3 regions of the Bradyrhizobium sp. IC3195 genome follow, and region 1 is predicted to be linked to each of the others. Evidence: predicted binding sites of a transcription regulator. Region 1 holds the regulator's gene; each other region holds the start of a gene.

The links. The regulator PhoB, encoded in region 1, activates phosphate uptake and scavenging genes when phosphate is short. The targets are predictions, from matches to a motif close to TGTCATNNANCTGTCAT.
Region 2: ugpB (sn-glycerol-3-phosphate ABC transporter substrate-binding protein UgpB) is a predicted target of PhoB. The motif match lies at 7,352-7,368, and genes of this name have one in related genera.
Region 3: phnF (phosphonate metabolism transcriptional regulator PhnF) is a predicted target of PhoB. The motif match lies at 2,495-2,511, and genes of this name have one in related genera.

The regions. Positions count from the first base shown of each region.
Region 1 covers NZ_JADYVG010000007.1:182,207-192,616, forward strand. Annotated here, with positions in the region: gene I6F09_RS16730 (SGNH/GDSL hydrolase family protein) at 1-341, opposite strand, end outside; gene I6F09_RS16735 (SGNH/GDSL hydrolase family protein) at 354-1,133, opposite strand; gene I6F09_RS16740 (OpgC domain-containing protein) at 1,133-2,389, opposite strand; gene apaG (Co2+/Mg2+ efflux protein ApaG) at 2,585-2,977, shown strand; gene I6F09_RS16750 (Hsp33 family molecular chaperone) at 3,165-4,172, opposite strand; gene argF (ornithine carbamoyltransferase) at 4,342-5,277, opposite strand; gene I6F09_RS16760 (aspartate aminotransferase family protein) at 5,277-6,485, opposite strand; gene I6F09_RS16765 (GcrA family cell cycle regulator) at 6,945-7,457, shown strand; gene phoB (phosphate regulon transcriptional regulator PhoB) at 7,756-8,463, opposite strand; gene phoU (phosphate signaling complex protein PhoU) at 8,486-9,202, opposite strand; gene pstB (phosphate ABC transporter ATP-binding protein PstB) at 9,214-10,035, opposite strand; gene pstA (phosphate ABC transporter permease PstA) at 10,032-10,410, opposite strand, start outside.
Region 2 covers NZ_JADYVG010000021.1:38,285-48,694, forward strand. Annotated here, with positions in the region: gene I6F09_RS29495 (molybdopterin-dependent oxidoreductase) at 1-921, opposite strand, end outside; gene I6F09_RS29500 (TetR/AcrR family transcriptional regulator) at 918-1,580, opposite strand; gene I6F09_RS29505 (DUF1150 domain-containing protein) at 1,990-2,262, opposite strand; gene I6F09_RS29510 (Hsp20 family protein) at 2,313-2,738, opposite strand; gene I6F09_RS29515 (sn-glycerol-3-phosphate import ATP-binding protein UgpC) at 3,007-4,095, opposite strand; gene ugpE (sn-glycerol-3-phosphate ABC transporter permease UgpE) at 4,204-5,052, opposite strand; gene ugpA (sn-glycerol-3-phosphate ABC transporter permease UgpA) at 5,052-5,933, opposite strand; gene ugpB (sn-glycerol-3-phosphate ABC transporter substrate-binding protein UgpB) at 5,983-7,299, opposite strand; gene I6F09_RS29535 (CaiB/BaiF CoA-transferase family protein) at 7,582-8,784, opposite strand; gene I6F09_RS29540 (organic hydroperoxide resistance protein) at 8,965-9,390, opposite strand; gene I6F09_RS29545 (MarR family transcriptional regulator) at 9,546-10,004, shown strand; gene I6F09_RS29550 (GIY-YIG nuclease family protein) at 10,008-10,244, opposite strand; tRNA gene I6F09_RS29555 (tRNA-Ala) at 10,404-10,410, opposite strand, start outside.
Region 3 covers NZ_JADYVG010000019.1:1,882-12,291, reverse strand. Annotated here, with positions in the region: gene I6F09_RS27950 (alpha-D-ribose 1-methylphosphonate 5-phosphate C-P-lyase PhnJ) at 1-244, opposite strand, end outside; gene I6F09_RS27945 (carbon-phosphorus lyase complex subunit PhnI) at 241-1,344, opposite strand; gene phnH (phosphonate C-P lyase system protein PhnH) at 1,349-1,957, opposite strand; gene phnG (phosphonate C-P lyase system protein PhnG) at 1,962-2,426, opposite strand; gene phnF (phosphonate metabolism transcriptional regulator PhnF) at 2,545-3,276, shown strand; gene phnE (phosphonate ABC transporter, permease protein PhnE) at 3,413-4,267, opposite strand; gene phnE (phosphonate ABC transporter, permease protein PhnE) at 4,264-5,151, opposite strand; gene phnD (phosphonate ABC transporter substrate-binding protein) at 5,219-6,127, opposite strand; gene phnC (phosphonate ABC transporter ATP-binding protein) at 6,202-7,017, opposite strand; gene I6F09_RS27905 (chloramphenicol acetyltransferase) at 7,192-7,860, shown strand; gene I6F09_RS27900 (alpha-D-ribose 1-methylphosphonate 5-triphosphate diphosphatase) at 7,857-9,050, shown strand; gene I6F09_RS27895 (DUF1045 domain-containing protein) at 9,069-9,767, shown strand; gene I6F09_RS27890 (hypothetical protein) at 9,771-10,364, opposite strand.

The DNA of each region.
Region 1 (10,410 bases):
GCGACCAGCTTGCTCGCAACATGCGGCAGCGAGCCCATCGCCTTGGAGCCGCCCTTCGGCGGCAGGCAGGGCACGCGGCTGAAGATGTCGGCGGCGGACTTTGCGACCTCCTTCACCTTGTCGATGGCGCGCGAGGTGACGCCGCGCTGCTCGGGCGACCTCGCGGCGACGGTGGTCTGGGACGGCGTAGCGGGCGCGGGATCAGGCGACTGGGCGGGTGCGGGGGTCGCCGGCTGTGCAGCCGGCGTCTGCGCATGCGAGGCGGGCGTCAGCAACAACAGCACTGCTGTTGCAGGCACGGCCAGCCATGACGTCAGGCAAAAAGGGCGGAGAGAACTCATTAACGCTAGACCTCAATTTTGCTGCTGGGCCGGCTCCAGATGAGCAGCGTCAATCACGAACTGTGCCAACGCCCGGCCAAGGCAATCATGGACCTGCTTCGCCAGCTCAGGCCCGCGGGACGGGTTGAACAGGTCGAACTGGCCCTGTTCATTCCACTGCCGCATGATCGCGAAACGATCGAACAGCGGGATGTCGTGCTCCTGTGCCACGACGCGCATATTATCGAGAAAAGGCTGCGCCGAGATCATGGTCTCGGTGCGCGGGCTATATTGCAAATTCATCAAGACGACGTCCGCCCCTGCCTTTTGCAGCGCAACAACCCCGTCGGTCACCGCGCTACGAAATTCGTCGGGATCGATGGATCGGATAGCATCCACGGTCCCGGTCTGCCAGATGACCAAAGTAGGCGTTTTTGCTTCCATCAGCTTAACGAAGGTGGACGCGGTCTCCTCTGCCGTTTTCTTGCTCTGTATTTCTACGGAGACGTGCACCGGCTCGGAGGGCGGCAGTTTCTCCTTGAGGATCGCCTCCATGCGCGCCGGATAGGAGCTGCTCTCCGACGACGGAATCGTGGTCGAGCGGCTGCCGATCACCAGGATGTCGAGCGGTTTGCTGGCCTTGATCGCCTCGGCGACCTTGGGCAGCTGGCTTTCGCTGGTCAGCAGATAGGACGGCAGTTCGCAGGCCGCAGGCATAGGGGATGCGGCAGACGCGGCATCGCCCGCGCGCGCCGTGGGCGCGGCGAGGTTACCGCATAGCAGGACCAGGCTCAGGAGAACCTTCGCCTTCATCAGCCCCCTCCCGCCAGATCGGCGTTGCCGACGGCGTTTTTGGTTTTCGCACCGCTCTTGTCAGCCACACGCTTGTACCACGAAATGACCCAGGCCACCCCCCACATGATCAGGATTCCGGAGAGGCTAATCAACGCATGCATGACCGGCCCGCCGGAGATTTCGGCGAGGACGAAATGGCCGGCAAAGGCCAGGAAGACGCCGAGGCAGAAGATCTCGAGCGAATGCTGACCACATAGAATCAATGGTCGTAGCCAGCGCGATTTCAAGCCCGGCCAATCGCGGGGCAGGAAGCGTACGGTCAGCGCCGCCAGCGCCAGGAAGTGCGCGAAGCGCAGCACGTCGAGGTCGGTCTTGTCGATCGGATACATCCATTGTTCGATCTGCTTCGGCATGAACTGGGAGAGCTGGGGCACGTACCAGGTCAAGGTCACGTAGAACGCCGCGATGAGATAGGCGATCGAGATCCACATCGTCACGGGCGAGGCCAGGATGCCCGACATGCGACGCGCACCTCCGAGCGCGCACCAGGCACCAAACACGAACAGCAATTGCCAGGCGAACGGATTGAAGGCCCAGAAGCCGTTCGGATAGGCCGACAGGTAAAGGTCGTACTCCCAGGTCACCGCGTAGAGCAGGACCGACAGCCCGAGCGTGACGTCCGGCCGCCATTTCATCGACCACAGGATCAGCGGCAGCGCCAGCATCAGCACGATGTAGAGCGGCAGCACGTCCATGTTGACGGGACGGAAGCGCAGCAGCAGCGCCTGCACGATGACGACGTCGGGCTGCTTGAGGAAGTCCATGATGCCCATCTCTTCGGTGTAGAGCGGGTTCTCGAACCTGGTCGCGACATAGGAGATCTCGGCGAGGAAGATCGTGAACAGGAAGACGTGGGCGACGTAGATCTGCCAGACCCGGCGCAGGATGCGCGCGGTGGCGATGAGAACGCCGCTCTCCAGCATGGCCCGGCCATAGACGAAGGCCGCGGTGTAGCCGGAGATGAAGATGAAGATCTCGGTGGCGTCGCTGAGGCCGTAATTGCGGATCGTGAACCAGGTCAGCAGACTGGGCGGCAGATGGTCGATGAAGATCAGCCACAGCGCGAGGCCGCGGAACAGATCGAGCCGGAGCTCGCGCTCGCCGATGGCGGGCAGCGTGATGGCCGGCGCTGCGGCGCGCGCCTTGGTCCCTGCGGGCTTGGCGCCCGCGGTTCCTGCGATGGTCGATCCCGTCACTTGGTCGGCAATGGTCATCGGGGCCTGGAAACCCTTCCGCAAATCGCGACGTTGAAGCAGTGTAATGGTCCGGCTGTCGTCTCGCAAAGCGTCCGGATCACATCAGGGTGTCTCCCTCGATGGTGTGCTTTCCCGCCAATTCTGGCGGGACGATGTCGCCAAGGCGCCCGCGGGGGTTTGGTTCCCGGGGCGGATTTCGGTATGATGACAGCCATGTACCGCGCCGTGACCCGCCAGATCGAAGTGACCGTCGAGCCGAACTTTGTTCCGGAGCAATCGTCGGCCGACCGCTCGCGCTACTTCTGGTCCTACACCATCGTCATCACCAATTCGGGCGAGGAGACCGTGCAGCTCAAGACACGGCACTGGATCATCACCGATGCCTCCGGCCGCCAGCAGGAGGTGAAGGGCGAAGGCGTGGTCGGCGAGCAGCCGATCCTCGCCCCCGGCGAACGCTTCGAATACACCTCCGGCGTGCCGCTCTCGACCGCCTCGGGCTTCATGACCGGCCGCTACCAGATGGTCAGCGAAACCGGCGAGCGTTTCGAGATCGACGTGCCGACGTTTTCGCTGGACAGCCCCGACAACAAGCGGGTGTTGAATTAGAGAGGCGAGTTCGCCGTAACACTCACAACTGTCATGCCCCGGCTTGACCGGGGCATCCAGTACGCCGCGGCCTCTCGTTCGATCAGCATCGTCTCGGAGTACTGGATCGCCCGATCAAGTCGGGCGATGACACCGCGCGTGTGGCACTGCTCCACTCGACATTGCGAGTGCAGCGACGCGGGTAGGCTCAGGCGTCCTCGACGCCCGCCTCGTGCGGCGTGAACTGGTACACCGACGAACAGAATTCGCAGGTGACGACGACCTTGTCGTCCTTGACCATGGCGGCGCGGTCGTCGTGCGAGAAGCTCTTGAGCATCGCGGCGACCGCATCGCGCGAGCAGGAGCACCGCGCCTCGAGCACCTGCGGATTGAACACGCGCACGCCGCGCTCGTGGAAGAGGCGGTAGAGCAGCCGCTCGCCGGAGAGCTCGGGATCGATCAGCTCGACGTCTTCGACCGTCTCGATCAGCGAGCGTGCCTCGACCCAGGCATCGTCTTCCGCGACGCTGTGCACCTCGGTGCCGTCGGGCGCATCGCCGGGATGCAAGTCCGCCTGCCGCGCGCGCTCCGGCGCCTTCGGCAGAAATTGCATCAGCATGCCGCCGGCGCGCCAGCGATGCTTGCCGCCGTCGCTCGAGCGCCACTCCTCGCCGACCGCGAGGCGCACGCGCGTCGGGATCTGCTCGGAGCGCAGGAAATATTCGTGGGCGGCGTCTTCCAGGCTGCCGCCGTCGAGCGCAACCAGACCCTGGTAACGGCTCATGTCGTGGCCCTGGTCGATGGTCATGGCGAGATGGCCGCGACCGAGCAGCGTGCCGGAATCCTTGGCCGTGCCCAGGCGCGAGGCATCGAAGCGCGCATAGGCGCGCAGGCGGTCCGGGGCCTTGTAGTCGACCACCAGAAACGACACCGGACCGTCGGTCTGGGCCTGAAGAATGAAGCGGCCCTCGAATTTCAGCGCCGATCCGAGCAGCGTCGTCAGCACGATGGCCTCGCCGAGCAGCTTGCCCACGGCTGCGGGATAATCGTGCTTGGTGAGGATGTCGTCGAGCGCGGGGCCAAGCCGCACCAGGCGCCCGCGCACGTCAAGCGCGTCGACCTCGTAAGGCAGCACGGCGTCATCGATCGGAACCGATGATGGCGCGCGAACCGGGCCTTCAGGCCCGGTGTTCATGTCAGGAGACTGGGAAACCATGGCGCTTTATCTGGGGTCGTTCGATGCAAATTGAAAGAGGCAAGCCCGCATTCCGTCGTCCGCGGAACGACGAGTGCGTAGCCCGGATGGAGCGCAGCGCAATCCGGGGGGTCTTTCCACGCGTTGAGAACCCCGGATTTCGCTGCGCTTCATCCGGGCTACAAGAAGGCTACTTCACCGCGTCGAAGCACCAGGCCAAGATGCCCTTCTGCGCGTGCAGGCGGTTTTCGGCCTCATCGAACACGACCGATTGCGGCCCGTCGATCACCTCGTCGGTGACCTCCTCGCCGCGATGGGCCGGCAGGCAATGCATGAACAATGCGTCCGCCTTGGCCAGCGACATCAGCTTGGCATTGACCTGGTAGGGCTTGAGCACGTTGTGGCGGTGCTCGCCCTCCTTGTCGCCCATCGACACCCAGGTGTCGGTGACGACGCAATCGGCGCCGCGCACGGCGGCTTCCGGATCGGTGCCGAGCACGATCGGCGCGCCCGTCGCCTTGATCCAGTCGCGCATGGCCTTTTTCGGTGCGAGCTCCGGCGGCGTTGCGACATTGAGCTGGAATTTGAAGCGCTCGGCGGCATGGGCCCAGGACGCCAGCACGTTGTTGTCGTCGCCGGTCCAGGCCACCGTCTTGCCCTCGATCGGGCCGCGATGTTCCTCATAGGTCATGAGGTCGGCCATCACCTGGCAGGGATGCGAACGCCGCGTCAGGCCGTTGATGACGGGCACGGTGGCGTTGGCCGCAAGCTCCAGCAGCGCATCATGGTTGAGGATGCGGATCATGATGGCGTTGACATAGCGCGACAGAACCCGCGCGGTGTCGGCGATGGTCTCGCCGCGGCCGAGCTGCATCTCGGCGCCGGTGAGCATGATCGCCTCGCCGCCGAGCTGGCGCATGCCGACGTCGAACGAGACGCGGGTGCGGGTCGAGGGACGTTCGAAGATCATCGCCAGCGTCTTGCCCTCGAGCGGCCTGACCGGCTGCTGCGCCTTCTGCTTCGCCTTCATCGCCGAAGAGGCAGCGAGCATGCTCTTGAGCTCCGAGAGCGGCAGCTCGTTGATGTCCAGGAAGTGCTTGGGAGCTTTGTTGGGCGTCGTGCTCATCAGCTTGCCGCCCGCTTGGTCTGGCTGGAGGAGATCGCAGCGCAGGCGCGCTCTAACCGGCCGACGCTGTCCTCGATCTCCGCTTCCGTGACGATCAGGGGCGGCAGGAAGCGCACGACATTGTCGCCGGCCCCGACGGTGAGCAGCTTTTCGGCGCGCAGCGCCGCGACGAGATCGCCCGAGGGCACCACCGCCTTGATGCCGATCAGCAGGCCCTCGCCGCGCACCTCGCTGACGACATCAGGATGACGATCGATCACGGAGGCGAGCTTCTGCTTGAGCAGCAGCGACATCTTCTGGACGTGGTCGAAGAAGCCGGGCTTGAGCATGACATCGAGCACGGCGTTGGCAGCCGAGATCGCGAGCGGATTGCCGCCGAAGGTGGAGCCGTGCGAGCCGGGCCCCATGCCGGCCGCCGCGTCCGCGGTCGCCAGCACCGCGCCGATCGGAAAGCCGCCGCCGAGCGCCTTGGCGAGCGACATCACATCCGGTGTGACGCCGGTGCGCTTGTAGGCAAAGAGCTCGCCGGTGCGGCCCATGCCGGTCTGCACCTCGTCGAAGGCGAGCAACAGGCCGCGCTCGTTACAGAGTTCGCGCAGCGCCCTCAGGAAGGCGTGAGGTGCAGAACGAACGCCACCCTCGCCCTGGATCGGCTCGATGAGAATGCCGGCGGTGTGCGGACCAATCGCCTTCTTCACGGCGTCGAGGTCGCCGTGCGGCACCTGATCGAAGCCGTCCATCGGCGGACCGAAGCCCTTGAGATATTTCGCAGAGCCGGTGGCGGCGAGCGTCGCCAGCGTGCGGCCATGGAAGGCACCCTCGAAGGTGATCATGCGGTAACGTTCCGGATGCCCCTTGGAGAAGTGATGGTGGCGCACCAGCTTGATCACGCCTTCCAGCGCCTCGGCGCCGGAATTGCAGAAGAACACGAAGTCCGCAAAGCTCTCATTGCAGAGGCGGCTTGCGAGCTTCTCGCCGTCAGGGCTCTGGAACAGGTTCGACATGTGCCAGAGCTTGGTCGCCTGCTCCTGCAACGCCTTGACCAGCGCGGGATGGACATGGCCGAGCGCATTCACCGCGACACCCGAGGTGAAATCGAGATAGCGATCGCCGTTGGTCGCGATCAGCCAGCAGCCTTCGCCGCGCTCGAAACCGAGGTCGGCCCTGGCGAAAACGGGGAGCAAATGCGGCGCTGCGCTGTTAGTCATGACGTCACTTGAATGTTGCGGACGGTGTGAGGCATGCATTGCGCGACGCACCATCGACCGGCCCCGGAAAACGAAACGTGCCGCCTTTTAAGGGCGGCACGTGGCACTATCTTATGCCTGGCAAGACGGGTGTCAATGCCGCCCGGAAAGCCTCGCGAAACGCTGATTCCGTAGTCTTGCGGTGCCGATTTTGCGGGTTTTTCACCACGGAACATGTGGAAGCGAGTCGGCGGACTCTTGCGCGGGAGTCACGCCATATTGTAGCGTTTGGACTGTCAGATACGACATCTCGTGCAGCAGTTCTGATCCCAGAAGTCCTCATGTACCGGCGTAAACGTTCGGGCGTCTTGAGCGCGCCCGGCGAGCCTTAAGGGATTCTGACGGCACGGGTTTTTCAAGGCTAAAGCATTCGCTGCGAAGGCCCCAGGATGGCAGGCGCGCAGCGAGGGAAAGGGTGCAATGACGGTTTTGACCTGGTCCGATGATCGCGTCGAGCAGCTGAAGAAGCTCTGGGAGGCCGGACTTTCGGCCAGCCAGATCGCGGCGGAGCTCGGCAATGTGACCCGCAATGCCGTGATCGGCAAGGTGCACCGGCTCGGCCTGTCCGGCCGCGCCAAGAGCCCTTCATCGGCAGCGCCGCGGCCGCGCAAGGCACGGCCCGCGCAGCATATGATGCGGGTGACCCGCCCCGTCGCGCGCGGCAACACCGCGTTGGCGCAGGCCTTCGAGGTCGAGTTGGAAGCCGAGCCGGTTACCTACGACAACGTGGTGCCGATGAGCCAGCGGCTGTCGCTGCTGGAATTGAACGAGGCGACCTGCCACTGGCCGGTCGGCGATCCCTCGAGCCCGGATTTCTTCTTCTGCGGCGGCAAGGCGCTCTCCGGCCTGCCCTATTGTGCCCAGCATTCGCGCGTGGCCTATCAGCCCGCAGCGGATCGCCGTCGCGCAGCACCGAAACCGGGCACGCGGTGAGCTTGCGGAATTCCCTGATCGCCAAGCTTTGATCGCCAAGCTTGATCGCCAAGACTGCAGCCGTCACACGATGACGGCTCCCAATCGCTCGGTGTCATCCCCGCGAAGGCGGGGATCCGTAACCGCGGGGCGCAATCGTTGCGCGAGATGGTCACTCCGAGTCTTCGCCAAACCACGTCCTGTGGCTGATCGCGACGAGCGCGCGCGCTCGCGCTGAGATCCCGGGCTCGCGCTGCGCGCGCCCCGGGATGACGACCGAGATTGTTGCCGCGGCCGAGAACCAACAACTCGCCCGATCTTACGTCTGCTCAGCCTTCGCGAAGCGATCGTCCAGCGCGTAGCCGGCGCCGCGGACGGTGCGGATCGGGTCCTGCTCGCGGCCAAGGTTGAGCAGCTTGCGCAGGCGGCCGATATGGACGTCGACGGTGCGCTCGTCGATGTAGATGTCGCGGCCCCAGACGCTGTCGAGCAGCTGCTCGCGCGAGAACACGCGGCCGGGATGCTCCAGGAAGAACTCCAGCAGGCGATATTCGGTCGGACCGAGATCGATCGGCCGGCCCGAGCGCGCCACGCGGCGCTTGTCGCGGTCGAGCTCGATATCGCCATAGGCGAGCACGGTGGCGAGGCGCTCGGGACTCGCACGCCTGAGCAGGCCCTTCACGCGCGCAAGCAGCTCCGGCACCGAGAACGGCTTGACGATATAATCATCCGCGCCGGTCGCGAGCCCGCGCACCCGTTCGCTCTCCTCGCCGCGCGCGGTGAGCATGATGATCGGCAGCTGCTTGGTCTCGGGGCGGGTCCGAAGCCGCCGGCACAGCTCGATGCCTGACAGGCCCGGCAGCATCCAGTCGAGCACGATCAGATCGGGAATGTGCTCCTTGAGGCGGGTGTCGGCGTCATCGCCGCGCATCACCGTCTCGACGTCATAGCCGTCGCCTTCGAGGTTGTAGCGAAGAAGCTCGGTGAGAGCTTCCTCGTCCTCAACCACCATAATGCGTGCGCCCATGTGGTCGTAGCTCCTTAAGTCGTCAGGTGTTCGGCACCGTCGTGGCGAAGGTCGTCATGTCGCCCTTGGGCCGCTTGTCGGTGATCGCCTGGCCCTCGATCATGTAGAACACGGTCTCGGCGATGTTGGTGGCGTGGTCGCCGATCCGCTCGATGTTCTTGGCACAGAACATCAGGTGGATGCAGAACGAGATGTTGCGCGGATCCTCCATCATGTAGGTGAGGAGCTCGCGGAACAGCGAGGTGCAGATGGCGTCGACTTCTTCGTCGCCCTTCCACACCGCCATCGCCGCCGGCAGGTCGTGCGCGGCATAGGCGTCCAGTACCGACTTGACCTGCTGCTGCACGAGGTCGGTCATGTGCTCCAGGCCGCGGAACAGCTTGAGCGGATGGAAATCCGTCTCCAGCGCCGCGACGCGCTTGCCCATGTTCTTGGCGAGATCACCGATGCGCTCGAGATCTGTCGCAACGCGCATCGCGCCGACGATCTCGCGCAGGTCGACGGCCATCGGCTGGCGGCGGGCGATGGTGAGCACGGCGCGCTCCTCGATGCGCTTCTGCAGCGCGTCGAGCTCGACGTCGGTGGCGACGACGCGCTGGCCGAGCGCGACGTCGCGGCGGATGAGCGCGTCGACGGAATCGACGATCATGCGCTCGGCGATGCCGCCCATCTCGGCGACCAGGCGGGTGAGCTCCTGAAGGTCGCTGTCGAAAGCCTTTACGGTATGTTCAGAACCCATGTTCCGTCTCCTCAGCCGAACCGGCCGGTGATGTAATCCTGCGTGCGCCGATCGCTCGGCGACGTGAAGATCTTGCTGGTGTCGTCGAACTCGATCAACTCGCCGAGATACATGAAGGCGGTCTTGTCGGAAACGCGCGCCGCCTGCTGCATGTTGTGGGTGACGATCGCGATCGTGTAGTTCTCGGACAATTCCTGGATCAGCTCCTCGACCTTGGCGGTCGAGATCGGGTCGAGCGCCGAGCAGGGCTCGTCAAACAGGATCACCTCGGGCCGCACCGCGACGGTGCGGGCGATGCAGAGGCGCTGCTGCTGGCCGCCGGAGAGCGACAGGCCGGAGGCATTGAGCTTGTCCTTGACCTCGTTCCACAGCGCGCCACCGCGCAGCGCCTTCTCGACGCGGTCGTCCATCTCGGACTTGGAGATCTTCTCATAGAGACGAATGCCGAAGGCGATGTTCTCGTAGATCGTCATCGGGAACGGCGTCGGCTTCTGGAACACCATGCCGACCCGGGCGCGGAGCAGGTTGAGGTCGAGCTTGGGGTCGAGGATGTTGGTATGGTCGAGCAACAGCTGACCGTCGGCGCGCTGGCCCGGATAGAGGTCGTACATCCGGTTGAAGATGCGCAGCAGGGTGGACTTGCCGCAGCCGGACGGGCCGATGAACGCCGTGACGCGGTTGGTGCCGAGCGCCAGGTTGATGTTCTTCAACGCGTGGTGGTCGCCGTAGTAGAAGTTGAGGTTGCGCGCCGTGACCTTGGCGGGCGCCTCGGGCAGGGGCTGCGAGCCGGGATGAACGGTCGGTGCGCTGACGGAAACAGACATTTCACTCATTTTGCAGTCCTCTCGGCGCCAAGGATGCGCGCGCCAATGTTAAGGGCAAGCACGGTCAGGGTGATCAACAGCGCGCCGCTCCAGGCGAGTTGCTTCCAATACTCGTAGGGGCTCTGCACGAAGTTGTTGATGGTGACAGGCAGGTTCGCCATCGTCTTGTTCAGGCCGAGGCTGAAGAACTGGTTCGATAGTGCCGTGAACAACAGCGGCGCGGTCTCGCCGGCGACTCGGGCGGTCGCCAGCAGCACGCCGGTGATGAGGCCGGAGCGCGCGGCACGATAGGCGATACGCTTGATCACCAGCGAGCGCGGCAGGCCGAGCGCGCTGGCAGCTTCGCGCAACGGATTCGGCACCAGCAGTAGCATGTCTTCGGTG
Region 2 (10,410 bases), on a different contig from region 1:
CCCGCGCACATTGCCCTTCCACGACACCGGAGCGCCGCCTGCGCCCTCGGACACGTTGCCGGCACGCTTGCGGTCCTTCTTTTCGAACACGACCGGCGCATCGTCGCGTCGCGCTGCATCGAGCCCGATCACGGCGGGCAAAGGCTCGGGCTTGAAGGTGATCGCGGCGATGGCCTGCAGTGCGGTGCGGCGATCCCCGGCCGCGACGGCTGCAATCGGCGCGCCGACGAAGCGGACCATGTTGTCGTCGTCGAGCAGCGGAACGACCGCGGCAACACCGGCAATGGCGCGGGCCGGCGCCAGATCAAGCCCGGTGATCCTCGCATGCGCGACGTGCGCGCGCAGGATGACGCCTTCGAGCTGTCCGTCATGGTGGACGTCGACGGTGTAGCGGGCCAGTCCCGTCACCTTGTCGCGGGCTTCCAGCCGCGGCGCGATGGGCTCGTTACCGTCGAAGCGGCCCGAGCATGCTTCGGCGACGGCGCGATAGATGCCTTCATAGGCGCCGCAGCGGCAGAGATGTCCCGATAGCGCGGCGGCGATCTCCTCGCGCGAGGGTGTCGCCGCGCCCTTGGTCGCGCGCCAGCCGTCATGGAAGGCGGCGGCTTCGACGACGAAGCCGGGTGTGCAGAAGCCGCATTGCAGGGCGTCGTGCGCCATGAACGCCTTCTGCACCGGATGCAATCCGGCGGCTCCGACGCCCTCGACGGTCGTCAGCGATTTGTCGGCGGCCGCCTGCGCCGGCAACAGGCAGCTCACGACCGGCGTGCCGTCGAGCAGCACGGTGCAGGCGCCGCAGACGCCGGAGCCGCAGACGAGTTTGGTGCCGGTGAGGCCGCCATCGCGGATCACGTCGATCAAGAGCGCATCCGGATCGTCGGGCAGCGCCAGAGGCCGTCCATTGATGGTCGTGCTGGTCATTTTCGAACTCCCGTTTTGCGTTGGGACTTCTTTGCGGACGGCGCCATCGCGCCGGCGATCAGCATGCGCAGCATGGTCTCGAGCTGTTTCAGGAACGCGTCAACCGGCTGCATGGCAGGGAAAGCGGATTTGGTGCCGTGGATCGCCATCTCGACGCAGCGCGCGAGCTCGCGCACGCTGACGCCGCTTTCGAGGTTAAGCTTTCGCTTGCGGCACACCCGCGCGATCGTGGTTGCGATCTCTTCTGCGAAACGGTTGGAATAGCTCTGGTAGAGGTCGCGCGCCTGCGCGAGGTGCTCGGAAAACAGCTCCTCGGTATGGGGCGAGTCCTTGAGCGAAGCGAGCAGCGACTGCATTCGCGCGCCGATCTCGGCGACCAGGATGTCGGCAAGCTCGAGGCCCGCTTCTTCCGCCGCCTTCGCGGCCGCGATTTCCGCAGCGAGCCCCTGCGCGTAGATCCGCTCGAGCACGGCGCGAAACAGCGCCTCCTTGGAGGCGAAGTGATGATAAAGCGCCTGCCGCGTCAGTCCGGCTTCCTCCGCCGCCAGCTCGATCGAGGAGCGGCGGAAGCCGTGGCGCCGGAACACGCGCAAGGCAGCGTCGAGGATCCGGTCCTGGGGAGGGGCCTTGGCCTGCATTTTGTCAGATTTGACAAACACGAACGAAATGTCAAATCACGGATTGATGACGGTCTCGTGTGCGGCAAGAGGCAAGGCCGCACCCGCAGGGATATCGCATTTGAGAGTTTTTCCTGCGGCCATCCTTCGAGACGCCCGCTTGAGGCGGGCTCCTCAGGATGAGGTCGGAGTGCGCGGCAGCAACGGGACCTGACGCTGATTAGCCTCATCCTGAGGAGGCGCGTCAGCGCCGTCTCGAAGGACGAGGCGTGCGCGCAGACCGCCGCCACAAGTCACATGCGATTGCCCCGCCGCACGCGGGCGGGGACGTCACCGAATTCCCGTCGGCTGGCGATGGCGACGCGAATACCTCGCCGCTCAAATGAAAACGGGCACGCCTTCTTGCGAAGGCATGCCCGTTTGAAACCCTATTCGTGCGACGCGCGCGTGCTTAGTGCACGCTCACCGCTTGCAGCTCGTTGCTCCAGGCGTTGGCGATCGCAGCTTCCCGGCTGTCGGTCAGCATGATCGGCGTGCCGTCGGCGGCGTGGAGCGCGAAAAGCTTGAGGCCCGGCGCGATCTTGGGCGCCTCGGGGAACAGGCCCGGCACGTCCTCGGAGCGGATCTGCTTCACATAGGCGATATGGCCTTCGCCCAGGGTTGCCAGCGTCTCCGGAGAGACGTTCTTGGCTTCGTATTCGAACGCAACGTGACCTTCACTCATGGTCTCGACTCCTCTGGAACACTAAGCGGTCGAGTCCGCTACTCGTTCCATTATTCGTGCTCATTGATAGCGATTGTCTTAACGATCCGCTCCGGTTCAGGCCGGGCCAGATCGATCGACAACAACCCGTTCTTCAGATCCGCACCCAGCACCAGCATCCCCTCGGCCAGCACGAAGGTGCGCTGGAAGTGGCGCGCGGCGATGCCGCGATGGATGTATTGCCGGGTCTTGTCGTCCTGCTGCCGCCCGCGGATCACGAGCTGGTTTTCCTCAATGGTTACATCGAGTTGATCGCGCGTAAATCCGGCGACCGCCAGCGTGATGCGCAAACGCTCGGGCTGGCCGTCCGTGCGGTCGCACCTCTCGATATTGTAGGGAGGATAACCGTCGGCGCCCTTGACGACCCGATCGAGCACGCGCTCGATCTCGTCGAAGCCCAGCAGGAAGGGACTGGAGAGCGTTGGAACACGAGACATAGTTTACAAAGTCCTCTCGAAGCGACTTTGGTGCATCAGGGCCCGCGAGCGGCGCCCCTTGATCAGCAATATGGGCATGTTCCCCTGTGGGTTCAAGGACGTAGCGGGGGAGGCTGTGGATGGGCCACTTTCCGCCTTCGCCCGAATGCCTGGTTCGTCATGGTTGGCATGACGCTTCGTGCGAGGCGATTTATCCCAACAAAAACAAACCCCCTTCTACTGTGCATGGGGTTGTTTTCGCACTTTAGTCGTCGGGCTCCGGAGCCGCTCAGCTCTTGAGCCGCGTCCGCCCGTCGTCACTGAACAGATGCAGCTTGGCCCGCACCGCCGCGACACGGATTCTCGCGCCGATGGCGGGCGCTTGGGTTCCGGGAATACGGACGATGACCTCACCCGGCGGCAGCTCGCCGGGCGTAGCGGCGACGCGCTGGTCCTCCTGCTCGCGGGAGCCGTAGACGAAGGTCTCGGCGCCGACGCGCTCGATGGCTTCGACGGTGAGCGGCAGGACGAGGCCGCCGGCCGGCGTCTCGTCGGTGATGACGAAATCCTCCGGGCGGATTCCGACGATGCCGGCATCGGCCGCGGCGCTGCCGGCGAGCTGCGACCGGATCTCCTCGGGCCGCGTCGACATCAAGTTCATCGGCGGCGCGCCGATGAAGGAGGCGACGAAGGTCGTGGCCGGCTTCTCGTAGATATCAAGCGGATTGCCGACCTGCTCGACCTGGCCGCCGTTCATCACCACGAGGATGTCGGCCAGCGTCATCGCCTCGAGCTGGTCATGGGTGACGTAGATCGACGTCGTGTTGAGCCGGCGCTGCAATTTGCGGATCTCGACCCGCATCGCGATGCGCAGCTTGGCGTCGAGGTTGGACAGCGGCTCGTCGAACAAAAACACCTTCGGCTGGCGCACGATGGCGCGGCCCATGGCGACGCGCTGGCGCTGGCCGCCGGAGAGCTGGCGCGGCTTGCGCTCTAGCATGGCGGAGAGCTCGAGCACGCGCGCGGCTTCCTCGACGCGGGTCTTGATCTCGGCCTCGGCCATGCCGCGGTTGCGCAGGCCATAGGCCATGTTGTTGTAGACGCTCATATGCGGATAGAGCGCGTAGTTCTGGAACACCATCGCGATGTCGCGATCGGCGGGCTCTACTCCGTTGACGACGCGGCCGCCGATGTCGATCTCGCCGCCGGTGACCGTCTCCAGCCCCGCGACCATGCGCAGCAGCGTGGACTTGCCGCAGCCGGAGGGGCCGACCAGCACGCAGAACTGTCCGTCGCCGACATCGACGTCGACGCCCTTGATGGCCTCGAAGCCGCCGGGATAGGTCTTGCGGACGCTGCGCAGGGTGACGTTAGCCATGGGTTGCACCGGCGAGTAGCGAGTAGGGAATGGCGAATGGGGACTTGTTAGCACGCAAGGCGGACGCAGCGACCCCATTCGCCACTCGCCATTCACTATTCGCCATCTTCACTTTTCCGTCTCGACCAGGCCGCGCACGAACAATTTCTGCATGGCGACGACGACGAACACCGGCGGCAGCATGGCCAGCACGGCGGTTGCCATCACGATCGGCCATTCGGTCAGCGCGTCGGTGGTGGTGATCATCTTGCGGATGCCGATCTGGATGGTCTGCATGTCGTCGCGCGTGGTGATCAAGAGCGGCCAGAGATATTGATTCCAACCGAGGATGAACAGGATCACGAACAGCGCCGCCATGTTGGTGCGCGACAGCGGCAAGAGCGTATCCCAGAAGAAGCGGAAGGGGCCGGCGCCGTCAATGCGCGAGGCCTCCAGCAGCTCGTCCGGCACGGTCATGAAGAACTGGCGGAACAGCAGCGTCGCGGTGGCCGATGCGATCAGCGGCAGCGACAGGCCGGCATAGCTGTCGAGCATGTGCAGGTCGGCGACGATCTTGTAGGTCGGATAGATGCGGACTTCGACCGGCAGCATCAGCGTGATGAAGATCAGCCAGAACAGCGCCATCCGGAACGGGAAGCGGAAATACACGATCGCATAGGCCGAGATGATCGAGACCGCGATCTTGCCCAGCGCGATCAGGAGCGCCATCACCAGCGAGTTCAGCATCATGTTGCCGACCGGCTCGCGGGTCGAGCCGCTCGTGCCGACGAAGATGGTCTGGTAATAGGTCTCGAAGAAATGACCCCCGGGCAGCAACGACATCTGCCCGTTGGCGATCACCGCGTTGTCCTGGGTCGACGCCACGAAGGCGAGATAGACCGGGAAGGCGACGATCGCGATCCCGATCCAGAGGATGACATGGGCAATGTAGCGCCGAAAGCCTTCTTCCTCGACCATCAGTAGGTCACCTTGCGTTCGACGAAGCGGAACTGGATGCCCGTCAGCACGATCACCATGATCATCAGGATCACCGATTGCGCCGCGGAGCTGCCGAGGTTTCCGCCGAGCAGGCCGTCGGTATAGACCTTGTAGACCAGCGTCTCCGTCGACTTGCCCGGACCGCCGCGGGTCATGGTGTCGATGATGCCGAACGTGTCGAAGAAGGCGTAGACGATGTTGACGACCAGGAGGAAGAAGATGGTCGGCGACAGCAGCGGGAAGATCACGGTCCAGAACCTGCGCATCGGGCGCGCACCGTCGATCGCGGCCGCCTCGATCACGCTTCTGGGGATGCTCTGCAGGCCGGCGAGGAAGAACAGGAAGTTGTAGGAGATCTGCTTCCAGGCGGCGGCCAGGATGATCAGCGCTGCGGCCTGGTCGCCGTCGAGCAGCGGATTCCAGTCGATGCCCAGCGCCCGCAGGTAGCGCGAGAGCACGCCGAGCGAGGGATGCAGCATGAAAATCCAGAGCACGCCGACGACCGGCGGCGCGACCGCGTAGGGCCAGATCAGCAGCGTGCGGTAGAGCATCGAGCCGCGCAGCGGCTTGTCCGCCATCACGGCGAGCAGCAGCGCGAACGACAGCGACGACACCGCGATCGCGAACGAGAAGAAGAAGGTGCGCAGGATCGCCTCGAAATAGGCGCGCTCCCTGAACAGCTCGATGTAATTCTCGAACCAGACGAAGCTGGTTGACAGGCCGAAGGCGTCCTGGAGCAGGAAGGACTGGATCATCGCCTGCAAGGCGGGCCAGTAGAAGAAAATCAGAACGATCGCGAGCTGCGGCGCAACCAGCGCATAGGGCAATAGCTTCGATTGGAAAATGGCTTGCTTTTGCATGATGCCCGCGGGGGCGGCAGGCCGGCTGACCGGCCTGCCGCTTGTCGCCTTACTTCACGGCGGTCTTTTCGAACTGGCGCAGCATGGTGTTGCCGCGCTCGACGGCCGCGTCCAGCGCCTGCTTGGCGGTCTTCTTGCCGGCCAGGGCCTGCTCGATCTCTTCCGCCCAGACGTCACGGAGCTGCACCATGTTGCCGAGGCGCAGGCCGCGCGAATTCTGGGTCGGCTCCTTGTTGGTCAGCTCGAGCAGCGGCGTCTCCAGATAGGGCTGGTCCTTGTAGAAGCCATCCGCCTTGGCCTTCTCATAGGCCGCCTTGGTGATCGGCAGATAGCCTGACGCCTTGTGGATGTAGACTTGGCGATCGGTGTCCGAGAGGAAGCCGAAGAATTTGGCGACGCCCTTGTACTCGTCGGCCGACTTGCCGCCCATCACCCAGAGCGAGGCACCGCCGATGATCGAGTTCTGCGGCGCGCCTTTGGCGTCCGGATAATAGGGCATCGGCACCGCGGTGAAGGCGAACTTGGCCTGCGCCTTGACGTTGCCGAAGAACGCCGACGAGGTCAGGTACAGCGGGCATTCGCCCGACGTGAAGCGGCCTTCGCCGGTGTTGGTGCGGCCGGCATAATCGTAGGTCTTGTCCTTCTGGAGCTCGACCAGGTTTTCGAGGTGCTTGACCTGGAGCGGCCCGTTGAATTCCAGCACGGTGTCGAAACCGTCGAGGCCGTTGGCCTTGCTGGCGAGCGGCACGTTGTGCCAGGCGGAGAGCTGCTCGAGATTGACCCAGGTGACCCAGGAGTTGGAGAAGCCGCAGGTGGCGTGCCCGGCCGCCTTCAGCTTCTTGGCGGCGTCGAACACTTCGGGCCAGGTCTTCGGGATCTCGACATTCGCTTTCTTCAGCGCGTCGAGATTGACCCACATCACGGTCGAGGACGAGTTGAAGGGGAAGGACAGCATCTCGCCCTTCGAGGTCGAGTAGTAGCCGGTGATCGCGGGCAGATAGGCCTTCGGATCGAACTTCTCGCCGGTCTCGGCCATCAGCTTGTAGACCGGCTTCACGGCGCCGGTCGCCGCCATCATGGTGGCCGTGCCGACCTCGAACACCTGCATGATGTGCGGCGCGTTGCCGGCGCGGAACGCGGCGATGCCGGCGTTCATCGTGTCGGCGTAGTTGCCCTTGTAGGTCGGGATCACCTTGTAGTCGCTCTGCGTGGTGTTGAAATCGTTGGCGAGCCTGACGATGACGTCGTTGTTGGCGCCGGTCATCGCGTGCCACCACTGGATTTCGGTCACGGCAAGCGCCGGCGACGCGCCGAGACCAATTGTGAGTGCGACGGCCGCCGCCGTGCCAAAATGTCGAAGAGCCATCAAGAACCTCCCTTGCCCGTCACTAAAGAAGCGCTTGCGCTAGCAGCGCCATATGACGTTCACATGACTGTGTAAGCGGGAGAAACGAAAGCAGCAAGCGCGGCCAAATGGGAAGTTGTCAAATAGGCCAAGACGGAGCCGTCAGCCAACTCGTTCGCGCTGCACATGCGTGCGCGCGCCGCAGTGCGGCATTGAGATGAGGCACTATCGCGCCGCGGGCTCCGAACCTCTCCCACTTGCAAGCGGGAGAGGGAGCGCACCACCGTTGACGCTCGCCTTAGCTCAGCGTTTCCGCTCGGGACCGCAGACCGTGCCTTTTTCGACCATCGCGTCGATCTCGGCCTTGGAGTAGCCGAACTCGCCCAGCACCTCGGCCGCATGCTGGCTGAATTTCGGCGGCACGCGGCGCAGGCTCGGCTTGCTGCGGTCGAGCCGGATCGGCGAGGCAACGCCCTTGTACCAGTCCTTCTCGATAATATCGCCACGCGCGATCGTGTGCGGATTGGTCAACGCCTGGTCGATCTTCTGCACGGGACCTGCAGGCAGGCCGGCCGCGAGCAGGCGGTTGCACAGCGGCTCGGCCTCGTGCTGGCTGAACACGGCCGCAAGCTCGGCGCGCAGTGCCTCGCGATTGGCGATGCGGTCCTTGTTGCGGGCAAAGCGCGGATCGGTGCCGAGCTCGGGTTTGCCGATCTCCTTCGCCAGCTTGCGGAAGGTGCCGTCATTGCCGACGCCGATGAAGATGTTGTCGGTCTTGGTCGGGAAGATCGCGTAAGGCACGAGGTTCGGATGCTCGTTGCCGGTGAGACCAGGCGGCTTGCCATGCATGAAATAATTCGCGGTGTGCGGATGCATGATGGCAAGGCCGGTCTCGTACAGCGTCGTCTCCAGGAACTGCCCCTTGCCCGACCGCTGCCGCTCCGACAGCGCCATCAGGATGCCGATCGCCGCATAAAGTCCGGTGGTGATGTCGACCAGCGGCACGCCGATCCGCATCGGCCCGCTCTCGGGCGAGCCGGTGGCTGCGATCATGCCGGTCATGGCCTGGATGATGGCATCATAGCCGGGGTTGCCGCCGCGCGGGCCGTCGGCGCCGAAGCCGCAGATCCGGCAATGCACGAGGCGGGGATATTTCTTGCTGAGGACGTCGTTGCCGATGCCCCATTTCTCCAGCGTGCCCGGCTTGAAATTCTCGATCAGGACGTCGGCGGTCTCCAACATCTTGAGCAGCACGATTCGGCCGCCTTCGGAGGCGAGGTCGAGGCCGATCGAGCGCTTGTTGCGGTTGATGCCGACGAAATAGGCCGCATCCTCCTCGTGGAACGGAGGGCCCCATTCGCGCACCTCGTCGCCCGCGGGCGGCTCGACCTTGATCACGTCGGCGCCGTGGTCGGCGAGGATCTGGGTGCAGTAGGGGCCGCCGAGCACGCGCGTGAGATCGATGACGCGCAATCCGCTCATGGCGCCCGTTGCTGCTTCAGTCATGCCTTCGCTTCCCTGTGTCGATCATTGGATCACAGGCCTAGCGAGGTTTGTTTGCGCCAGCAATGGCGCCGAGCGTGGAGCCGTATGCGCCGCCGAGCAGCCATGCCGCAGCATGGCAAATTCAGTCGGATGCGGCCGGCCCGAGGGGGGATTCCCGGGCCAGCCAATCCGCGCTGCCGATCAGACCACCGTCAGGCGAACGTCGACATTGCCGCGCGTGGCATTGGAGTACGGGCACACCTGGTGCGCCTTCGCCACCAGCGCCTCGGCGTCTGCGCGGGCAAGGCCCGGCAGCGAGACCGCGAGGTCGATATCGAGGCCGAAGCCGCCCTCGGAGCGCGGGCCGATGCCGACGGTCGAGGTGACCGAGGCGTCGGCAGGCACCTTCGGGCCGCCCTGCGAGGCCACGAACTTCATCGCGCCGATGAAGCAGGCGGCATAGCCGGCCGCAAACAGCTGCTCGGGATTGTTGCCAGCGCCGCCGCCACCGCCGAGCTCCTTCGGCGTGGTGAGCTTGACGTCGAGCGCGCCGTCGAGGGTCGCAGCATGGCCGTCGCGGCCGCCGGTGGCCTTGGCGCTGGTCTTGTAGAGGACGTTCACGGACATTGTCGTCTCCTCGGGTCTTTCCGGGTTGGGGTGTAAGCTTTATCGCAGACAATTAGATTGCGCGCAATCTAATTCGTCGCGCCTCACATTTAATTGTTCGCAATTGAATGTGGCGCCGGCCGGGCCCAGAATGGGAGAAACGCGCAGGATTCTTCATGGCCCGGAAATCAACGGCGGTAGACCCGCTTCGTCTCGACAACCAGATCTGCTTCGCGGTCTATTCCGCTACGCACGCCTTTAACCGCGTCTACAAGCCGCTGCTCGATCGGCTCGGCCTGACCTATCCGCAATATCTGGTCATGCTGGTGCTGTGGGAGCGCGACGACGTGCCGGTCAAGGAGATCGGCGAGAAGCTGTTCCTGGATTCGGGCACGCTGACGCCGCTGCTGAAGCGGCTCGAGGCCGCCCATCTCGTCAGGCGCACCCGCTCGCGTGAGGACGAGCGTCAGGTTCTGATCGCCCTGACGCCGCAGGGCCATGCACTGAAGGAGAAGGCCCGCAGCGTGCCGCAATCGATCCTGGCGGCATCGGACTGCTCGGTGTCGGAGCTGGTCGCGATGAAAGACGAGATCGTCGCGCTGAGGGATCGGCTGAATGCGGTGATCGGGGAGTAGGGGCTAAAGCCGCTTCTTGGCGAAGGAGCCGCCTGATGCTGACTTCAAGTACTTTTCGAATGCGACGGCCTGCTTCTCGTCGCTGAATGCGACGTAAGTCTTGAGCCGCCAAGGTCCGTATTTCGAAGTGTGGGGCACCTCGCCAGCATTGTGCTTTGCCAGTCGGGCGCGGAGGTCGTCAGTGATCCCGACATAGAAGAGGAGAGAATCAAGGCTCTCAAGGATGTAGACGTACTTCACGGGCACACTCCTCGGTAGGCGAGGAGAGCTTACACCCGCTCCTTGTTTTGCTGAAGCCCGGCTTCGCCCTTCGGGCTTCGCCGCGGCAGCCTTCGCTAGCTTCGCCACGAGGGAGCGGAGCTGGCTTGCCGAGCCGTAGCTGGCGAAGCCAGCGAAGGCTGGTGGA
Region 3 (10,410 bases), on a different contig from region 1:
GAATCGAGATCGCGTTCGTCGTGTCGTCGGAGCCCTGGTCGATCACCTTCAGCACGTCCTGCGGCCCCAGGATCGCGGCCGTGACCTGCACGCCGCCGGTGCCCCAGCCATAGGGCATCGGCATCTCGCGGCTGGCGAACGGCACCTGATAACCGGGGATCGCGATCGCCTTCAGGATCGCGCGGCGGATCATCCGCTTGGTCTGCTCGTCGAGATAGGCGAAATTGTAGGCGGGCGCGTTCATTCCGCGGCCTCCTTCATGGCATCGGGCGTATTGGCATCGGCGAACTCCTGACGCAGCTTTCGGAGCAGGCCGAGCTCGGACTGGAAGTCGACATAGTGCGGCAGCTTCAGGTGCTCGACGAAGCCGGTCGCCTGGACGTTGTCCGAATGCGACATCACGAACTCCTCGTCCTGCGCCGGTGCGAGCGCCTCCTCGCCGAGCTCACGGGCGCGCAATGCGCGGTCGACCAGCGCCATCGACATGGTCTTGCGTTCGCTCTGGCCGAAGGCGAGGCCATAGCCGCGGGTGAAGCACGGCGCCTCGGTCGCCGAGCCCTTGAACTGGTTGACCATCTGGCACTCGGTGAGCTCGATCGCACCGAGCGGCACGGCGAAGCCGACGTCTTCCGCGACGAATTCGACCTCGACCTCGCCGAAGCGGATCTCGCCGACGAAGGGATGGTTGCGGCCGTAGCCGCGCTGGGTGGAATAGCCCATCGCGAGCAGAAAGCCTTCGTCACCGCGCGCGAGGTTTTGCAGGCGCAAATCACGGTCCGCGGGGAAATTCAGCGGCTCGCGGGTGAGATCGCCGACGCTGGCGCCGTCCTCGGCTTCCGGCGATGATTCGATCAGCCCGTCGCGCCCGAGAATGTCTGTCACGCGCGGCGTCGGCGCGGTGGAGGCTTCGGCCGCAGCCGGCCTCTCCGGCACAAAACCTTGGGCGAGCGATGGATCGAGCAGGCGGTGCGTGTAGTCGAAGGTCGGCCCCAGGATCTGGCCGCCGGGAATGTCCTTGAAGGTCGCCGACACCCGCCGCTGCACCCGCATGGTGCCGGTGTCGACCGGCTCGCTGGCACCGAAGCGCGGCAGCGTGGCGCGGAAGGCGCGAACCAGGAAGATCGCCTCGATCAAATCGCCGCGCGCCTGCTTGATCGCAAGCGACGCGAGCTCGCGGTCATAGAGCGAGCCTTCGCTCATGACGCGATCGACGGCCAGGCCGAGCTGCTCCGAGATCTGGTCGAGCGTGATTTCCGCAACGCTCTGGTCGCCGCGCCGCTTATGCGCGAGCAGGCGATGGGCGTTCTCGATGGCGCGTTCGCCGCCTTTGACTGCGACATACATGCTTCTAGCTTCCCTTGCTCACGACGCGCGTGGTGCGGGGGATCGCGACCACGGCGTCATCGGCGACCAGCACCACATCGATGCCGCGCGGAAACAGCGCTTCGTTCATATTCAGGCGCTCGAACAGGTCGAACGGCTTGATCGACGCTTGTAGCGTGGCGACCCCGTCGATGCCGGGGCCGCGCAGCTCGAAGCTGCGCCCGGAGGCGAGGCTGTCGACCTGGACGATCACCGTGGTCGAGCGGTCCGGATACTCGCTGGTGCCGAACGCGAAGGATTCGAACGAGGGCAAGGCGCCGCCGTCACCGATGAGCGCGAACGAAGCGATCGACGAATCCTGCACGACCGGCGCGCCGGTGTGAAACTTCAGCCACTTCGTCACGTCCAAGCTTTCCGCCATCCGTGTATCGAGCCAGAGCGGCGTGTCGTGATCGAACAGCGTCAGCGCGATCGCGGCGGTGCCGCGCATCATCGTATCAGGCGCGCCCGCCATCGGAACGATGCGCTGGACCGAGCCCGGCCGCGCCATGGCGTCCATGACCGAGCGAAAGGTCGATTGCGCCGACAGCACCTTGTCGGCGAAACCGGGCGGCAGCTCCGCAATCGTGGTCATGATCTCACCCCTCACCGCGCACCATGGTGTAGAAATCAACCTTCGTCGCGGCGGCCGCTGCCGCCGCCTGCTTGCGCCTGACCATAAGCTGCTCGCGCAACGGCGCGATAACGTCGCGCTCCACCGCTCCGCCGAAATCGCGGGACTGCACCAGCGCATCGCACAGCGCAATCAGCCGCGCCTTCTCACCGTCGCGGCCGAGCGTGTAGCCGAACCCGACCTCGCCGCTCGCAAGCCGCACCGCGGCGCGCGACACCGTCGCTTCGCCGAGATTGAACGGCGCGCCGTCGCCGCCGACCCGGCCGCGCAGCATGACGAGGCCGTTCTCGGGCGTGCGCAGATCCTGATGGTCCGGGAGGGACAAGTTGCGGAGGCGAGCGGCGATCTCGCCCGCCTCCGCGTGCGCCAGCACCGCCATTGCGGCCTTGCGCTGGGCTTGCTGGTCGTCGTGCTGGGTCACCTGGTCCATCGAACCTTCTACAGAACTTGCCGCACCGAAGTTGTCTATGATAATAGACAACTTCATACGGACGCGCCATGACTGTTTCGTGACAATGCTGTGACTTCTGGAGTAGGTTTCCCGCGACATGAGCATGCAGGACACAGCCTCCTCGGGCGTCGCGCTATGGCGCCTCGTGGCCGATGGCATCGAGCGCGGCATCGCCGACGGCCGCTTTGCGGCCGGCGACAAATTGCCGGGCGAGATGGAGATCGCCGAAACCTATCGCGTCAACCGCCACACCGTGCGGCGCGCGCTGGCAGCGCTTGCCGAGCGCGGCCTGGTGCGTGCCGAGCGCGGCAGCGGCACCTATGTCGAGGCGCAGAAGCTCGCTTATCCCCTGCGCTCGCGCACGCGGTTCTCCGAGATCGTCGGCGCCGATGGCCGCGAGCCGCACGGCCGGCTGATCGAGGCGACCGATGACGTCGCGACACGCGAGCTCGCACGAGAGTTGGGATTAAAGACCGGCGCGCCGCTGGTGCGGATCGAGGCGATTCGCCTCGCCGATCGCACGCCGATCTGTGTTTCCACCACCTGGCTATCGGCGGAGCGGTTTCCGGAGGCGGGCGCCGTGTTCGCGGCAACGCGTTCGATGACGAAGCTGCTTGAGCATTTCGGCGTCCGCGACTATCGCCGTGGCGCAACGAGAATCACCGCAGGGATCGTCGACGCGAGCGACGCCGCACGGCTCGATCTGGCGCTGGGGCGGCCGATCCTGGTGGTCGACGCCACCGACCATGATCTCATGGGCAAGCCGCTGGTGACGAAGCACTCGCGCTTTGCGGCAGAGCGGGTGGAGTTTTTGGTGGAGAACGCTTAGATCAGAGCGTTTTCCAGCGAAGCCTGCCCTCGGACTTGATCCGGGGTGGAAACGATTTGCGTCGAGAAAACGCGTCAAAACAAAAATCAGAGCTCCGTTCCGATCCAATCGGAACGGATAAGACTGCAGTACGACGTTAGGCGACCGTCCGCTTGCCGATGATCGCGAAGCGCAGCTTGCCGGAAATCCAGTCGATCGACGATACAGTTACCAGGATCAGCAGGATCAGAAACGATACCTTCTGCCATTCCAGCACCCGGATCTGTTCGGCAAGCTGAAGGCCAATGCCGCCAGCGCCAACGATTCCGATGATCGTCGCCGATCGCGTATTCGACTCGAAATAGTAGAGCACCTGGCTCAGCAAGACCGGGAACACCTGCGGCAGCAATCCGAAGCGGACGCTGTGGAGATGGTTGCCGCCCGATGACCGAACGCCTTCCGCGGGGTTCTTCTCGGCGACCTCGATCGCTTCCGAGAACAGCTTGCCGAACGTTCCGAAATCGCTGCAGATCACGGCCAGGATGCCGGCAAACGGCCCCAGCCCCACGACGCCGACCCAGATCAGTGCCCAGATCAAGGTATCGACTCCACGGATGGTATCGAGGCCACGACGGGTCAATAGGCGGATGATCCGGTTTGCAACCACGTTGCGCGCCGCCAGCAGGGATACCGGCAGCGCGAGCAGCGCGCCACCCAGCGTGCCGAGAAACGCGATCGACACCGTCTCTCCGAGCGCATACAGATATTTCAGGACCTCCGCCCAAGAACCCGGGCTGGGCGGCAACATGAGCTGGACGAATTCGCCCAGCCTGACCATGCCCTGGGAGAGCCGATTAAAGGGAATATCGAGCTGGACGATCCCGAACAGGAACAGCCCGACCGCCCCGCCGACGAGTATTGCGATCCTTCCCCGCTGCCACCAATCGGTCCGGAAGACGTCGGGATACCGTTCGGCAATGCCGGCCCGGTTTTCAAAACTGAAGGAGCTCATCGGGTGCTTCCCTCCAGCCCGAGCAGGCGGTGTCGCAACCGTTCCGTCAGGAAGTCGATCAACATGACGGTAAGGACGATGAGCAGCAGGATGGCGCTGACGTCGGTGAAGTAGAACTTGCGAACCGCCTCGATCAGATCCTGACCGATCCCGCCGGCGCCGACGAAGCCCATCACGGCGGCGCCCCGCACGTTGATCTCGAACCTGAGCAAGGCATAGCTCACGAAGTTCGAGAGGACCTGAGGTAACGCGCCGAACCGAACGACCTGAACCCAGCTGCCCCCGCTTGCCGCCACCCCTTCGACCGGCTTGCTGTCGATGTTCTCGACAACCTCGGCGAATTGCTTGCCCAACGCTCCGGCGGTATGGATTGCAATCGCCAGAACGCCCGGCAGCGGCCCGAGACCAAAGGCCAGCACGAAGATCAGGGCAAACACGATCTCCGGCACGGTCCTGAAAAACTCCAGAACGCGCCGGGTGACGAAAACAGTCGTTCCTGATTTCACGAGATTGGCCGAGGCGAGGAAGCAAAGCGCGAAACCGCACAGCGCACCCGAGAGGGTGCCCATATAGGCTATCAGCAACGTATCCCCGAGAAGCCGTGCCCAGCGCGGCAATCCCCACAGCCACTCCGCCAAATCGCTCCATGCGGTCGCGAACGAAAATTTGGGTGCGATGCTGAGGAAATAGGCCGGGAAGCGCCAGAAATTCTCGACAAAATTTCCGAGACTGACCTCGCCCATCCAGCCCGCGGCAATGGCAACGGCGATCAGGACGGCGGCACCGAGCCATACGCGGCGGCGCTTGGCGGCAATTGCGGCCGCATAGCGATCGCCAAGCTCACGCAGCCTGGCTTCCGGAAATTCGGGAACTGCTGTTCGCATGGGATGTTCGGAAGAGCCGACGGGCAGATCTTGCGATCTGCCCGACTTGTCCAACCCTTCGTTTCCCTCAGGATTTCTGCTTGCGAATGCTGTCGACAAACTTGGTCAGTTCGATCACGGCGTCATACGCCTTGTGGTCGACCTCGACGTAGGGCAATTGCTTCCCCTCGTAAATCTTGTCGAAAGCCGCCTTGTCCTTCACCGCAATTTCCAGCACGGCTTTCTTGATCGCCGCCTTGAGGTCGTCAGGCAGGCTGCTGAGATAGGCCATCGGCGAGTTCACGATCTGCTCGGACTTCATGATGATCTTGAAATCCGCGGCCTTCGCCATGCCCTTCCGTTCCATCCGGAGCAGGTTCGATTCCTTCTCGTCGTTCCACCAGTTGAACGCCGCGTCGCAGGTGCCCTGGGAAAGCCCGATCACCGCGTTTTCATGGCTCCCCGAATAGACCACCTTGGCGAAGAACTTTTCCGGGTCGATGCCCATCTTGTTCATCGCGAAACGCGGCACGTTGTTGCCGGAAGTCGAATTGGGATCGACGAGGCAGAGGTTCTTGCCTTGCAGGTCCTTAATGTCCTTGTAGCTCGAATCGCTTTTGACATAGAGAACCGAGTAATAGCCTTTGGTGCCGTCGCCGTTCACCTCGATCGCGAACGGTTCGACCTTCGCGCCAATGATGTAGGCACGCGCGTAGGACGCCGGGCCGTACATCGCAATGTGAATGTTTCCTGCACGCTGACCTTCGATCACCGCGGCGTAGTCGTTGGCGATGCGCAGCGTGACCTTGGTTCCAAGCTCGCGGGACAGGTACTCCGTCAGAGGCGTCCAGCGGTTGGTGGTGCCGGAGGCATTCTCGTCGGGGACTTTTGCGAAGATCAACTCAGGATATTTCGCCTTCCAGTCCTGCGCCGCAGCGGCTGAAACTGAAAATGCCAGGGCCGCCGCAGCGGCAACGATCGTACGACGGTCTATCATGACGTCTCCCATTTCAAGGTTATGAAACTGTCGAGTTCCGGCTCTACGCTAGGCTCGATTTAAAGAAGCAGCGATCAGGCCACGGCAACCGTGCGGAGGGCAGGAACTGCTGTGCCGACCGATGCATCCGCGGGCGCAACATCCATGACTTCATTCGCCTCGAGATCGTACAGCTCGCGCGCGATATGATCGGTCAAGGCCGCCGGCGCGCCGTCGAACACCACGCGTCCGGCCGCCATGCCGATCAGGCGGTCGCAATAGCTGCGGGCGAGATCGAGCGAATGCAGGTTGCAGAGCACGGTGATACCGAAATGCTTGTTGATGCGCAGAAGCGCATCCATCACGATCTTGGTGTTGCGGGGATCGAGCGAGGCGATCGGCTCGTCGGCAAGGATAATGTCGGGCTGCTGAACCAGCGCCCGCGCGATCGCCACGCGCTGCTGCTGACCGCCCGAGAGCTGGTCGGCGCGCTGGGCCGCGATGGCAGCCATGTCGAACTGCTCGAGCGCCGACATCGCGATGGCCTTGTCTTCTTCGGGCCAAAGCTGCAGCAGCGACCGCCATGTCGGCACCGTCGACAGCCGCCCCATCAGCACATTGGTGAGGACGTCGAGCCGGCCGACGAGGTTGAACTGCTGAAAAATCATCGCCGACCGCGCACGCCACTGCCGCAGCTCCTTGCCGCGCAGCGCGGTGACGTCGACGCCTTCGAACAGGATGCGGCCTTCGGAGGGCTCGATGAGGCGGTTGATGGACCGCAGCAATGTCGACTTGCCGGCGCCGGATCGCCCGATCACCCCGACGAAGCCGCCAGGGGAAACTTGAAACGAAGCATCGTCCACAGCGGCCTTCGCGCCGAAGCGACACGTCAGACCTTCAACCACCAGCATCGAGGGGCTCCAGAGTAGCTGGAGCCAACCGCTAACGCCCGTGGTTAACACTTGTGTGACAAGGCTGCTGCAGTGCGGCCATCCTACGCACGTCATCCCCTGTCATCTCATTGTCACGACACCGTCATCCGGCCGCTCGAAGAAAGACTCCCGCCCTCGCACTTCGGATGCAACATGGCCAAAGCTCTTTCGGTTCAGCCGACCGTCGATCCCTCGGCCAAGCTGCATGAGACCAGGCTTGGCGCCTACACCGAAGTCGGCGCGCGCACGATCCTGCATGAAGTCGCGATGGGCGATTATTCCTATGTCGTGAACGATGCGCAGATCACCTACGCCACCATCGGAAAGTTCTGCTCGATCGCGGCGATGACCCGCATCAATCCCGGCAACCATCCGATGCATCGCGCCACTCAGGCGCATTTCACTTACCGATCCAGCGCCTATTTCGAAGGTGAGAGCGACGATCTCGAGTTCTTCGACTGGCGCCGCCGGCATCACGTTCATATCGGCCATGACGTCTGGATCGGCCATGGCGCGATCGTGCTGCCGGGCCGCAACATCGGCACCGGCGCGGTGATCGCCGCCGGCGCGATCGTCACCAAGGACGTGCCGGCCTACAGCATCGTCGCCGGCAATCCGGCCCGCATCGTGCGGCGGCGATTCTCGGAGGAGATCGCCGGACGGCTCGCAAGGCTTGCTTGGTGGGACTGGGATCACGACAAGTTGCGCGAGGCGCTGCCCAATTTCCGCAAGCTCGGGATTGAAGATTTCCTCTCGGCATACGAAGCAAAAGCGAGCTCACTCGCCAATTCTCCTGCCAGCAAACGAAGCGCGGTCGCGTGACAGACATATTCATCGAAGGCGGCCGGGCCCTGATCGGCGCCGAGCTCGTCGAAACCTCCCTTCTCGTCTCCGGAACAGACATTGCAGAGGTCGACGCCTCTCGCGGCCGGGCGCGGCTGGCGCTGGATGCCCGTGACCTGCTGGTGCTGCCCGGCATCGTTGATCTGCATGGCGATGCCTTCGAGCGCCAGATGATGCCGCGCGCCGGCGTCGACTTTCCGATCGACGTCGCGCTCGCCGACAGCGACCGCCAGGCGATCAGCAACGGCATCACTACCGTGTTTCACGCCACAACCTGCTCGTGGGAGCCGGGCCTGCGCAGCGCCGACAATGCGCGCGGTCTGATGGAGGCGATCGAGCGGCAGCGTCCTCAATTCGCCGCCGACACCCGCTTCCACCTGCGGCACGAGACCTTCAATCTCGATGCCGAAGCGGAGATCGCAGAGTGGCTCAGCGAGGGCCGCGTCGACCTGTTCGCCTTCAACGATCATATGGACGGCGTCGTTGCCGACATCTCCAACCCACGCAAGCGCAACCGCATGGTGGAGCGCACCGGTCTGTCGAGCGAAGAATTCGACCGGCTGGTCGAGCGCGTGGTCTCGCGCGCCGACGAGGTGCCCGCCTCGGTGTCACGCCTGGCCGCCGCGGCCCGCGGGGCCGAGGTGCGGATGCTCTCGCACGACGATTCGAGCCCGGCGATGCGCCGGGACTTTCGCGAGCTCGGCGCCTTGATCGCGGAGTTTCCGATCAACGAGGAGACGGCGCAGGCTGCGGCCAGCCACGGCGATGCCATCGTCTATGGCGCGCCGAACGTCGTGCGCGGCGGCAGCCACACCGGCTGGACCAGGGCCTCCGACATGATCGCAAAGGGGCTCTGCTCGGTGCTGGCGTCGGACTATTACTATCCCGCGCAGCTGCTCGCCGCGTTCCGCCTGGCCGCCGATGGCGTGATGCCTCTGGCTCAGGCCTGGGATCTGGTCTCCGCCGGCCCGGCGCGGGCAACCGGCCTCACCGATCGCGGCCTGCTCGCGGAGGGACGCCGCGCCGACATTCTCCTCGTCGACGACAGCGTGGAGCTGCGGCCGCGGCTGATCGCGGTGATCTCAGGCGGCAGGCTCGTGCATCTCACCGACGCGACGCGGCTGCTCACCGCAATGGCGGCGCCGCGCGAGACTGTCGTCGCGGCGTAAATTGGTTATGCTGAGGCAATGACAGGTTTCCCCCGCTACGCGATCTATTATGCCGCAGGCCGCGACAGCGCCCTCTCCCGCTTCGGCGCCGAGCTGCTCGGCTATGACGCCTACAGCGGCGGCGAGATTTCGTTTCCAGAGCAGGCGCTGCACGCCGCGCCCGACTGGCGCGAGGTCAGCGCCGATCCCCGCAAGTACGGCTTTCACGCCACGCTGAAGGCGCCGATGGCGCTGGCGCCCGGCAAGACCGAAGCCGAGCTGATGGCCGCCTGCGCGGCCTTCGCGGGCAAGACACGGCCAATCCCGGCAATCCGACCGATGGTCGATGCCATCAGCGGCTTCATTGCCGTTATTCCGGCCGAGCCGATGGAAGCGCTCCAGCAACTTGCCGCTGATTGCGTTCGCGAGTTCGACCCGTTTCGCGCCGCGCTGACGGCGGAAGATCGCGCTCGGCGCAAGCCGGAGAAGCTCAGCGAGCGGCAGCGCGATTATCTCGACCGCTGGGGCTATCCTTACGTGATGGAAGAATTCCGCTTCCACATGACGCTGACGGGGCGGCTGGATGCGGAGCGGCGCGGGCCGATCCTTCAGATGCTGCGAACACGGTTTGCGGCGCTGGGGATCGAGACGCTCGCGATCGATCGCATTGCGCTGTTCAGGCAGGATGATGCCAAGGCGCGGTTTCGCATCATCGGCGAGTGGGCTTTGGTGCGGTAGACCTCAGCGCGAGGCCGCAAGATTGAAAGCGAGCGCCACTGCGCCAACCAGAACGAGGCTGGTCGCCCAGACTGCATCCAGGTTGAACCAGCTTCGCGAGACGAACCTCAGTCCCAGATGGCGGTAGACCAGCCACGCCAGACATCCGCCGGCGCCGACCATGGCGGCAACGTGCACCAGCGACACCAGCACCGCCATCCCGAGATTTGCCGTCATCAGCGCGCCCGCCGCCTGATGGCCGGCATCGAGCTCGAAGGCCTGGCAGAGCCCGAGATAGATCGGCACGAGCATCAGGGCAGCGCCGTGAGCGATGGCGACGGCAAATGACCAGAGCACCAATTGCGTCGGCGGAATTCGTGCCAGCGCGCGCGGATGACGCCGGTCGATCAGCCGGTAGACGCCAAAGCCGATGACGAGAAGACTCGCGACGATCTGGATTGGACGCTGCCATTCGGCCAGTACGAGCAGGAAGGCGAACGGCAGCAGCACGAGAAGTGTTGCCAGGAGGTGCCCGGCCGCCAGAGCCCACAGTGCACGGAAGAGCGCGAGGGGGCTCTTGTCCATGAGCCCGGCCGAAACGGCGAGCGGCCATCCCATTCCCGGATTGCCCCCGTGGTAGAGACCGCTCGCAACAAGCGCGAGC